DNA from 3 places in the Arthrobacter pasteuri genome. Region 3 is predicted to be linked to each of the others. Evidence: riboswitches for the same ligand, from Rfam matches in the RefSeq annotation. Region 3 holds a riboswitch; each other region holds the start of a gene.

Region 1 (2,256 bases), 350 kb from region 3:
ACGGCCGGGGACTTCCACGGCCACGCCGACCGCGAGCAGCTCCGGGTCCTCATCCAGAACCTGGTGGCCAACGCCGTGGCCTACGCGCGGCCGGGTGTCCCGGCGGAAGTGCGCATCACGGGCACCGGCATTGCGGAGTTCTGGCGCCTCGACGTCGCCGACAACGGGAAGGGCATACCGCCCGAGCAGTACGACCGTGTGCTCGAGCCGCTGGTGCGGCTCGAGCGTGAGGGCGATCCGTCCGGTACCGGGATAGGACTGGCGACATGCGTGCGCATCGCCCAGGCGCACGGCGGGCGCCTCGCCTTCGACCAGACCCCCGGCGGCGGGCTCACCGTACGGGTCTGGTTCGGGTCGAGCCCGGCCTGACGGTCTTCGCCCGGGTCGACGCGTCGCGCGCCCGCCGACCCGGTCGCCGAATATGACGCGCCGGGTCCCGGTCGTTTTGACCGTGTTCGATGCCGTCGCCTAGCGTTCCCAGAAGAATCAAGAGTTCCAGCCACGGGCCCTGGCCGGTTGGACAGCAACCCTCTCCCGTAGTGGGGTGCTCCAGGTGAAGATTCGGCCGCCGGGATACTCCGGACGGCAAGTACGCGATTCCCGCGGCGCTTCTTCGAAGCCCTGCCGGAGAACGCCCGCAGCATCCAGTGAGCGAGCATGTCAGTCCAGTAGAAACACGTCCGAGCAGCCTGAGCTGTCCGTCAGTCCTGCTGCGCGCTTCTGTCCCTCTTCCCCTGTCGCTGAGCCGTCTGCTCAGCAGGTACCCGTACGAAGGAAAGAAAATATGATCACCTCCCGCAAGCTCCTGGCAGCCGCCGTCGTCCCGTTCCTCGCCTTCACCGTTGCCTGTGGCTCCTCGGAGGCCTCCGAGGGAGGCAATGAGACTGTCCGCCTGGGTGTCGTGGGTGCGAGCGACCCGGAGTGGGCTGCGCTGACCGATGCGGCCGCAGAGGAAGGCATCGACCTCGAGGTCGTCGACTTCGCCGAGTACACGCAGCCCAACCCTGCGCTCACGGAAGGCGAGCTGGACCTCAACCAGTTCCAGCACCTCGTCTATCTCGCCCGCTACAACGTCTCCAGCGGCGAGGACCTCACCCCTGTGGGATCGACCGCCATCTACCCACTGGGTCTCTATTCCACGAAGCACAAGTCCGTGGAGGAGATCCCCGAGGGGTCGACCGTCGCCGTACCGAACGACGAGAGCAACCTCGCGCGCGGCCTGCTCGTCCTTCAGTCAGCCGGCCTGGTCGTCCTCAAGGACGGCGGCAGCGCCTTCTCCACCATCGATGACGTCGACGAGGCGGCATCCAAGGTGACCGTCACGACCCTCGAGGCATCACTGACGCCGACCTCCCTCCCGGACGTCGCCGCTGCGATCATCAACAACGACTTCGTGCAGGACGCCGGCCTGAACTTCGACGACGCCATCGCACAGGATGACCCGACCGATCCGGCCGCCGCTGCGTACGTCAACATCTTCGCCTCGCGCGCCGGTGAGGAGAACAACGAGACCTACCAGAAGCTGGTGAGCATCTACCAGGAGAACCAGGAAGTCCTCGACGCCGTGCAGGAGACCTCGGGCGGAACCGCGGAGTTCCTGAAGGTGCCGGTGGAGGAGCTGAAGACGTCGCTCGACACCGTCGAGGAAGACACCCGCGCCCAGGGCTGATCAGCCTTCTCTTCCGCGTGTGGCCGGCCGGTGATCCTGGCCGGCCACACGTATCCCCTCAGCTAGGAACACGATGCCACTCATCTCACTGCGGAACGTCACGAAGAGTTTCCCCCCGGGACGCCGCGGCGATCCCCTCGTCCACGCCATCGACAACGTCAGCCTCGACATCGAGGCAGGTGAGATCTACGGCATCATCGGGTACTCCGGGGCGGGCAAAAGCACCCTCGTCCGCCTGATCAACGCCCTCGAGAAGGCCTCCAGCGGCGAGATCATCGTCGACGGGCACCAGGTCACCAACGTCCCGGACCGCCAGCTGCGCACACTGCGCCTGGACATCGGCATGATCTTCCAGCAGTTCAACCTCTTCAGCGCCAAGACGGTCTGGAACAACGTCGCCTACCCCCTGCGGGTCGCAGGCAGGACCCGGGACGAGATCCAGGCCCGCGTGACCGAGCTCCTCGACTTCGTGGGACTTGCCGACAAGGCATCGAACTACCCGGAACAGCTCTCAGGCGGCCAGAAGCAGCGCGTCGGCATCGCCCGCGCCCTGGCGACCTCACCCAAGATCCTCCTCGCGGACGAGG
Region 2 (2,256 bases), on a different contig from region 3:
TGCGTGCGGATCGTCGAGGAGACCGTGCGGGAACTCGGCGGGGTCGACGTCCTGGTGAACAATGCAGGGATCTTCGAGGCGCATCCTGTTGCCCAAGCATCCTTCGACGACTGGCAGCACGCCTGGCGCCGCACCCTCGCCGTCAACCTGCTGGGGCCCGCGAACCTGGCCTGGCTCGTGGCGCGCCACCTCCTGGATCGGCCCTCGGGACCCGAGGGCGGTCGGCTGATCAGCGTGGGCTCCCGCGGCGCCTACCGGGGTGAACCCCTGAACCCTGCCTATGGGGCGAGCAAGGCTGCGCTTCATTCGATGACCCAGTCGCTGGCCGTTGCGCTCGCACCCTCGGGCATCCTCTCGGCGGCGGTCGCGCCCGGTTTCGTCGAGACGGACATGGGCCGGACGGTGCTCGACAGTCCGGAGGGTGACGCGGTCCGGGCGCAGAGTCCGTTCAATCGGTTGGCCACCCCGGAGGAGGTGGCGCAGACCGTGGCATGGCTTGCCACGGATGCTCCGCTCTGGGTCAGCGGCACCGTGGTCGACGTGAACGGGGCGTCCTACCTTCGGTAACCGTCTCCTCGGCCGAGGCCTTGCCGATCGTGACGCACTGTGACGGATGCATATGGACGCCGGCGCGGACGGGCATCTAGGCTCATCACCAGAATCAAGAGCTCCAACGTCAAACCCTGGTTTGTTGGACGGCAACCCTCTCGCTGTAGCGGGGTGCCCCAGGTGAGGATTCGGCCCGGCATGCACCGTGCGGGCAAGTATGGCGCTACCCTCACGGCAGTGCCCTGACATGAGGATCTTTCATGCCCGCATCACCGCGCCATATTCGCTTCAATGCCTTCGACATGAACTGCGTGGGCCACCAGTCACCTGGCCTGTGGCGGCACCCGGACGATCAGTCCTGGCGCTACAAGGACCTGCGGTACTGGGCCGACCTCGCCAAGACCCTGGAAAAGGGCCTGTTCGACGGCATCTTCATCGCCGACGTCCTCGGCACCTACGACGTCTACGGCGGTTCCAACGAGGCCACCCTCCGCCAGGGGACGCAGACCCCGGTCAATGATCCGTTCCTGCTCGTCTCCGCCATGGCCCTCGTCACCGAGCACCTCGGCTTCGGAGTCACGGCGGGCACCGCGTACGAGCACCCCTACCCGTTCGCCCGCAGGCTCTCCACCCTCGACCACCTCACCAATGGCAGGGTCGGCTGGAACGTGGTCACGGGCTACCTGCCCTCCGCCGCGCGGAACATGGGCAACGAGGACCAGCTGGAGCACGACGAGCGCTACAACCACGCGGACGAGTACCTCGAGGTCCTCTACAAGCTGCTCGAGGGGTCCTGGGAGGACGACGCCGTGGTCCGTGACCGTGAGGCCGGCGTCTTCACCGATCCGGCCAAGGTCCACGACATCAACCACGACGGCAAGTACTTCAAGGTCCCCGGTATCCACCTCAGTGAGCCCTCGCCGCAGCGGACGCCCGTGATCTACCAGGCCGGTGCCTCCTCGCGCGGGATCGCCTTCGCTGCGGGGAACGCCGAGGCGGTCTTCGTCGGCGCACCCACCAAAGTGATCCTCAAGGACGCCGTGAAGAAGATCCGCGACGCCGTCGAGGCCGAAGGACGCGACCGCTACTCCGTACGGATCTACACCATGCTCACCGTCATCACGGACGAGACGGAGGAAAAGGCCCAGGCCAAGCACGCCGAGTACCAGCAGTACGTCAGCTACGAAGGAGCCCTTGTGCTGCTGTCGGGCTGGCTGGGCATCGATCTCAGCGTCTACGACCCCGACGAGCCCATCGGCAATGTGAAGTCGAACGCCATTCAGTCCGCCGTCGCGAACTTCCAGAAGGTGAACGACGACGGCGAACCCTGGACCGTGCGCGACATCGCCGAGTGGGCAGGTATCGGGGGGCTTGGTCCGCGCATCATCGGGTCCGGGTCGCAGGTTGCCGATGAGCTCCAGGCCTGGGTCGAGGAGACCGACGTGGACGGTTTCAACCTGGCGTATGCCATTACGCCCGGCTCCTTCGAGGACGTCATCCAGTACGTGGTTCCTGAACTCCAGAAGCGGGGTGCCTATCCGACGGAATACGTCGAGGGAACCCTGCGCAACAAGCTGTTCGGCAAGGGCGACCGCCTTCCCGAGGAGCACCGCGGAGCGCGCTTTCGGCTCGAATCCGTCCGGCTCTGACGCCCCACTGACCTGACGCGGACCGCCGGGGTTCCCGGCGGCCGAACCCGCAGCACCG
Region 3 (2,256 bases):
CGCCACCCAGCGGAGCAACCGGTTCCGGGAGATCCCCATGATCGCGAGGACCATGCCGAGGACCGTCCCGATGATGCCGGACGCGATCGCGAGGATCAGGGTGTTCCGCAGTCCGACCGCGAGGAGTTCCGGCAGGACGGCGGCCATCGCCTCCCAGTCGAAGAAGGTCTGCGAGAGCTGTTCAAGGGCGTTCATGCAGGGACCGCTACTTTACTTCCACGGCTTTGCTGCCGGGCTTCCAGTCGGAGGGCATCTCGCGGTCCGGGTACCACTCCTTGGTGAGCTCGGTCCACGTGCCGTCCTCGATCACGGCGTCGAGCCCGGAGTTGAGCGCGTCGATCAGGGGCTGGTTCTCGCTGTTCACGGCGTAGGCCGTGAAGTTCTCGGTGTTGATGATGGTCTCCGCGATGGTGGTGTCATCGCCTTCCTTCACCTGGCCGGTGGCCTGCTGGGACGGGGCGACCCACGCGTCCACCTGGCCGTTCTTCACGTTCGCGTAGACCGTGTTGTAGTCCGCGAAGCGCACGGGCTCGAGACCCAGGGTGTTGGTCACGTAGTCGTCCTGGACGGTGCCCTGCACCACGCCGATGCGGGTGCTCTCGGACAGCGAGTCGAAGCCCGTGACCGTGGAGCCGTTCTTGGTGACGACGGCCATGTAGCCGAAGTCGTAGCCGTTGGTGAAGCCGACGTTCTCCCGGCGGGCCTCCGTGGTGGAGATCGAGGAGGATCCGACGTCGAACTGCTTGTTCTGGACCTGCGCGAGGAGGGCCGAGAAGTCGGTGGACGCGAATTCGACCTCGAGGCCGAGCTTGTCGCCGATGGCGCGCAGCAGTTCGTTGTCGTAGCCGGTGAAGACGCCGTTCTCGATGAAGATGTTCGGCGGCGCGTCCGAGAGGGTGCCGACGCGCAGCGTCCCCTCCGTGATGAGGCCGAGCTTGGAGGTGTCGATCTCGTCGACCGGCGTGGTGTCGTCGGTCGTGTACTGGTCGAGTGACTGCTGGTCGCTGCCGGCGAGGGCATCGGTGGTCGCGGTCGGCTCGCTGCTGCTGCTGTTGCTGCCGCAGGAGACGGTCAGCGCGAGGAGCGGTACGGCGAGTGCCGCGAGGACTGTACGGGAGATGCTCATGGGGTCCTTCTTCGATGCTGGCCCGGGGTACGGGCCGATTGGATGAGGTGGATCGCGGGGAGGAACGGATGGCTGCCGGGGAGGCTGCTGGCTGCTGGTGACACGCTCGCTGTTCTGGCCGTGAGCGTTGTGGCGGCTGCTGTCCCGGTTACCTCGGGATGATCCGCACGACGCCGTACTTGCCAACCGGGGGACTGGTCCCGGCGGCCGAATCTTCACCTGGAGCACCCCACTACGGGAGAGGGTTGCTGTCCAGCCGGCCAGGGCCGAGGGCTGGAGCTCTTGATTTCAAGAAAACGCTATGGCAGCACGAAGTGCCCGGTCAAAACGAAACTGCGCGGAAATCAGCGTTTGACGCGGTAAACGGCCTGTAGGGCAGGCTTTTGTGGCGAAAATTACACGAAGCGGTCCACGAGGTCGGTCAGCTCGGCCGTGAGGGCGGCCGAGGACCGGAGGGCCTTGCCGTCGAGCGAGAGCACGGGTGCGAGGAGCCGGATGCTCGAGATCAGCCACACCGCGTCGGCGTCGAGGAGGTGATGCGGCTCCAGCGGGCCGTAGCCGAGTTCCCACCCCTGCTCCTTCGCCGCCGTGAACAGGGCGCTCTGGGACGTGCCTGCGAGGATGCCGCTCTCGAGCTGCGGTGTCAGGAGTGTCTTCCGTCCGTCGCGGTCGTAGGCCAGCAGCACGGTCGAGGTGGGGCCCTCCAGGACCTTGCCGTCGGAGGACGTGAAGATGACGTCGTCGGCCCCGTGTGCCTTCGCGTAGCGGATGGCCGCCATGTTGACGGCGTAGGAGAGGGTCTTGGCGCCCATCAGCAGCCAGGGCGCGCGCTGCGCCACGGTGCTGTCGTACCCGCGGTCGAGGAACAGGACCCGGAGTCCCGTCCTGCGCTGCTCGAGCGTCGACGCCGGCACGGGCGCGACCTGGACCCACGCCGTGGCGCGGCCGGCGCCTTCGACCCCGCGCGTGGCGATGAGCTTCACGACGGCGTCACGGCGATCCGGCTCCGCTGCTGCGAACTCCCGCAGGCCGGTGCGGATGGCCCGGCTCCACGCATCGCCGTCGGGGACGGTGAGGTCCAGGGCCGCGGCCGACGACGCGAGCCTCGCCAGGTGCGCCTGCTCCTTGCG

The links. Region 3 has a riboswitch for S-adenosylmethionine ahead of ACX80H_RS07500 (ABC transporter substrate-binding protein). Riboswitches for the same ligand answer to the same signal wherever they lie in the genome.
Region 1: it holds a riboswitch for S-adenosylmethionine, as region 3 does, so the genes downstream of both, ACX80H_RS09320 (MetQ/NlpA family ABC transporter substrate-binding protein) here and ACX80H_RS07500 (ABC transporter substrate-binding protein) in region 3, are expected to answer to the same signal.
Region 2: it holds a riboswitch for S-adenosylmethionine, as region 3 does, so the genes downstream of both, ACX80H_RS12575 (LLM class flavin-dependent oxidoreductase) here and ACX80H_RS07500 (ABC transporter substrate-binding protein) in region 3, are expected to answer to the same signal.

Annotation. Positions count from the first base shown of each region.
Region 1 covers NZ_JBTNDO010000001.1:1,951,082-1,953,337, reverse strand. The annotation lists gene ACX80H_RS09325 (GAF domain-containing sensor histidine kinase) at 1-369, shown strand, start outside; SAM riboswitch class IV at 485-598, shown strand; gene ACX80H_RS09320 (MetQ/NlpA family ABC transporter substrate-binding protein) at 785-1,669, shown strand; gene ACX80H_RS09315 (methionine ABC transporter ATP-binding protein) at 1,743-2,256, shown strand, end outside.
Region 2 covers NZ_JBTNDO010000002.1:323,587-325,842, reverse strand. The annotation lists gene ACX80H_RS12580 (SDR family NAD(P)-dependent oxidoreductase) at 1-567, shown strand, start outside; SAM riboswitch class IV at 660-773, shown strand; gene ACX80H_RS12575 (LLM class flavin-dependent oxidoreductase) at 810-2,198, shown strand.
Region 3 covers NZ_JBTNDO010000001.1:1,599,314-1,601,569, reverse strand. The annotation lists gene ACX80H_RS07505 (amino acid ABC transporter permease) at 1-195, opposite strand, end outside; gene ACX80H_RS07500 (ABC transporter substrate-binding protein) at 206-1,126, opposite strand; SAM riboswitch class IV at 1,297-1,414, opposite strand; gene ACX80H_RS07495 (aminodeoxychorismate lyase) at 1,522-2,256, opposite strand, start outside.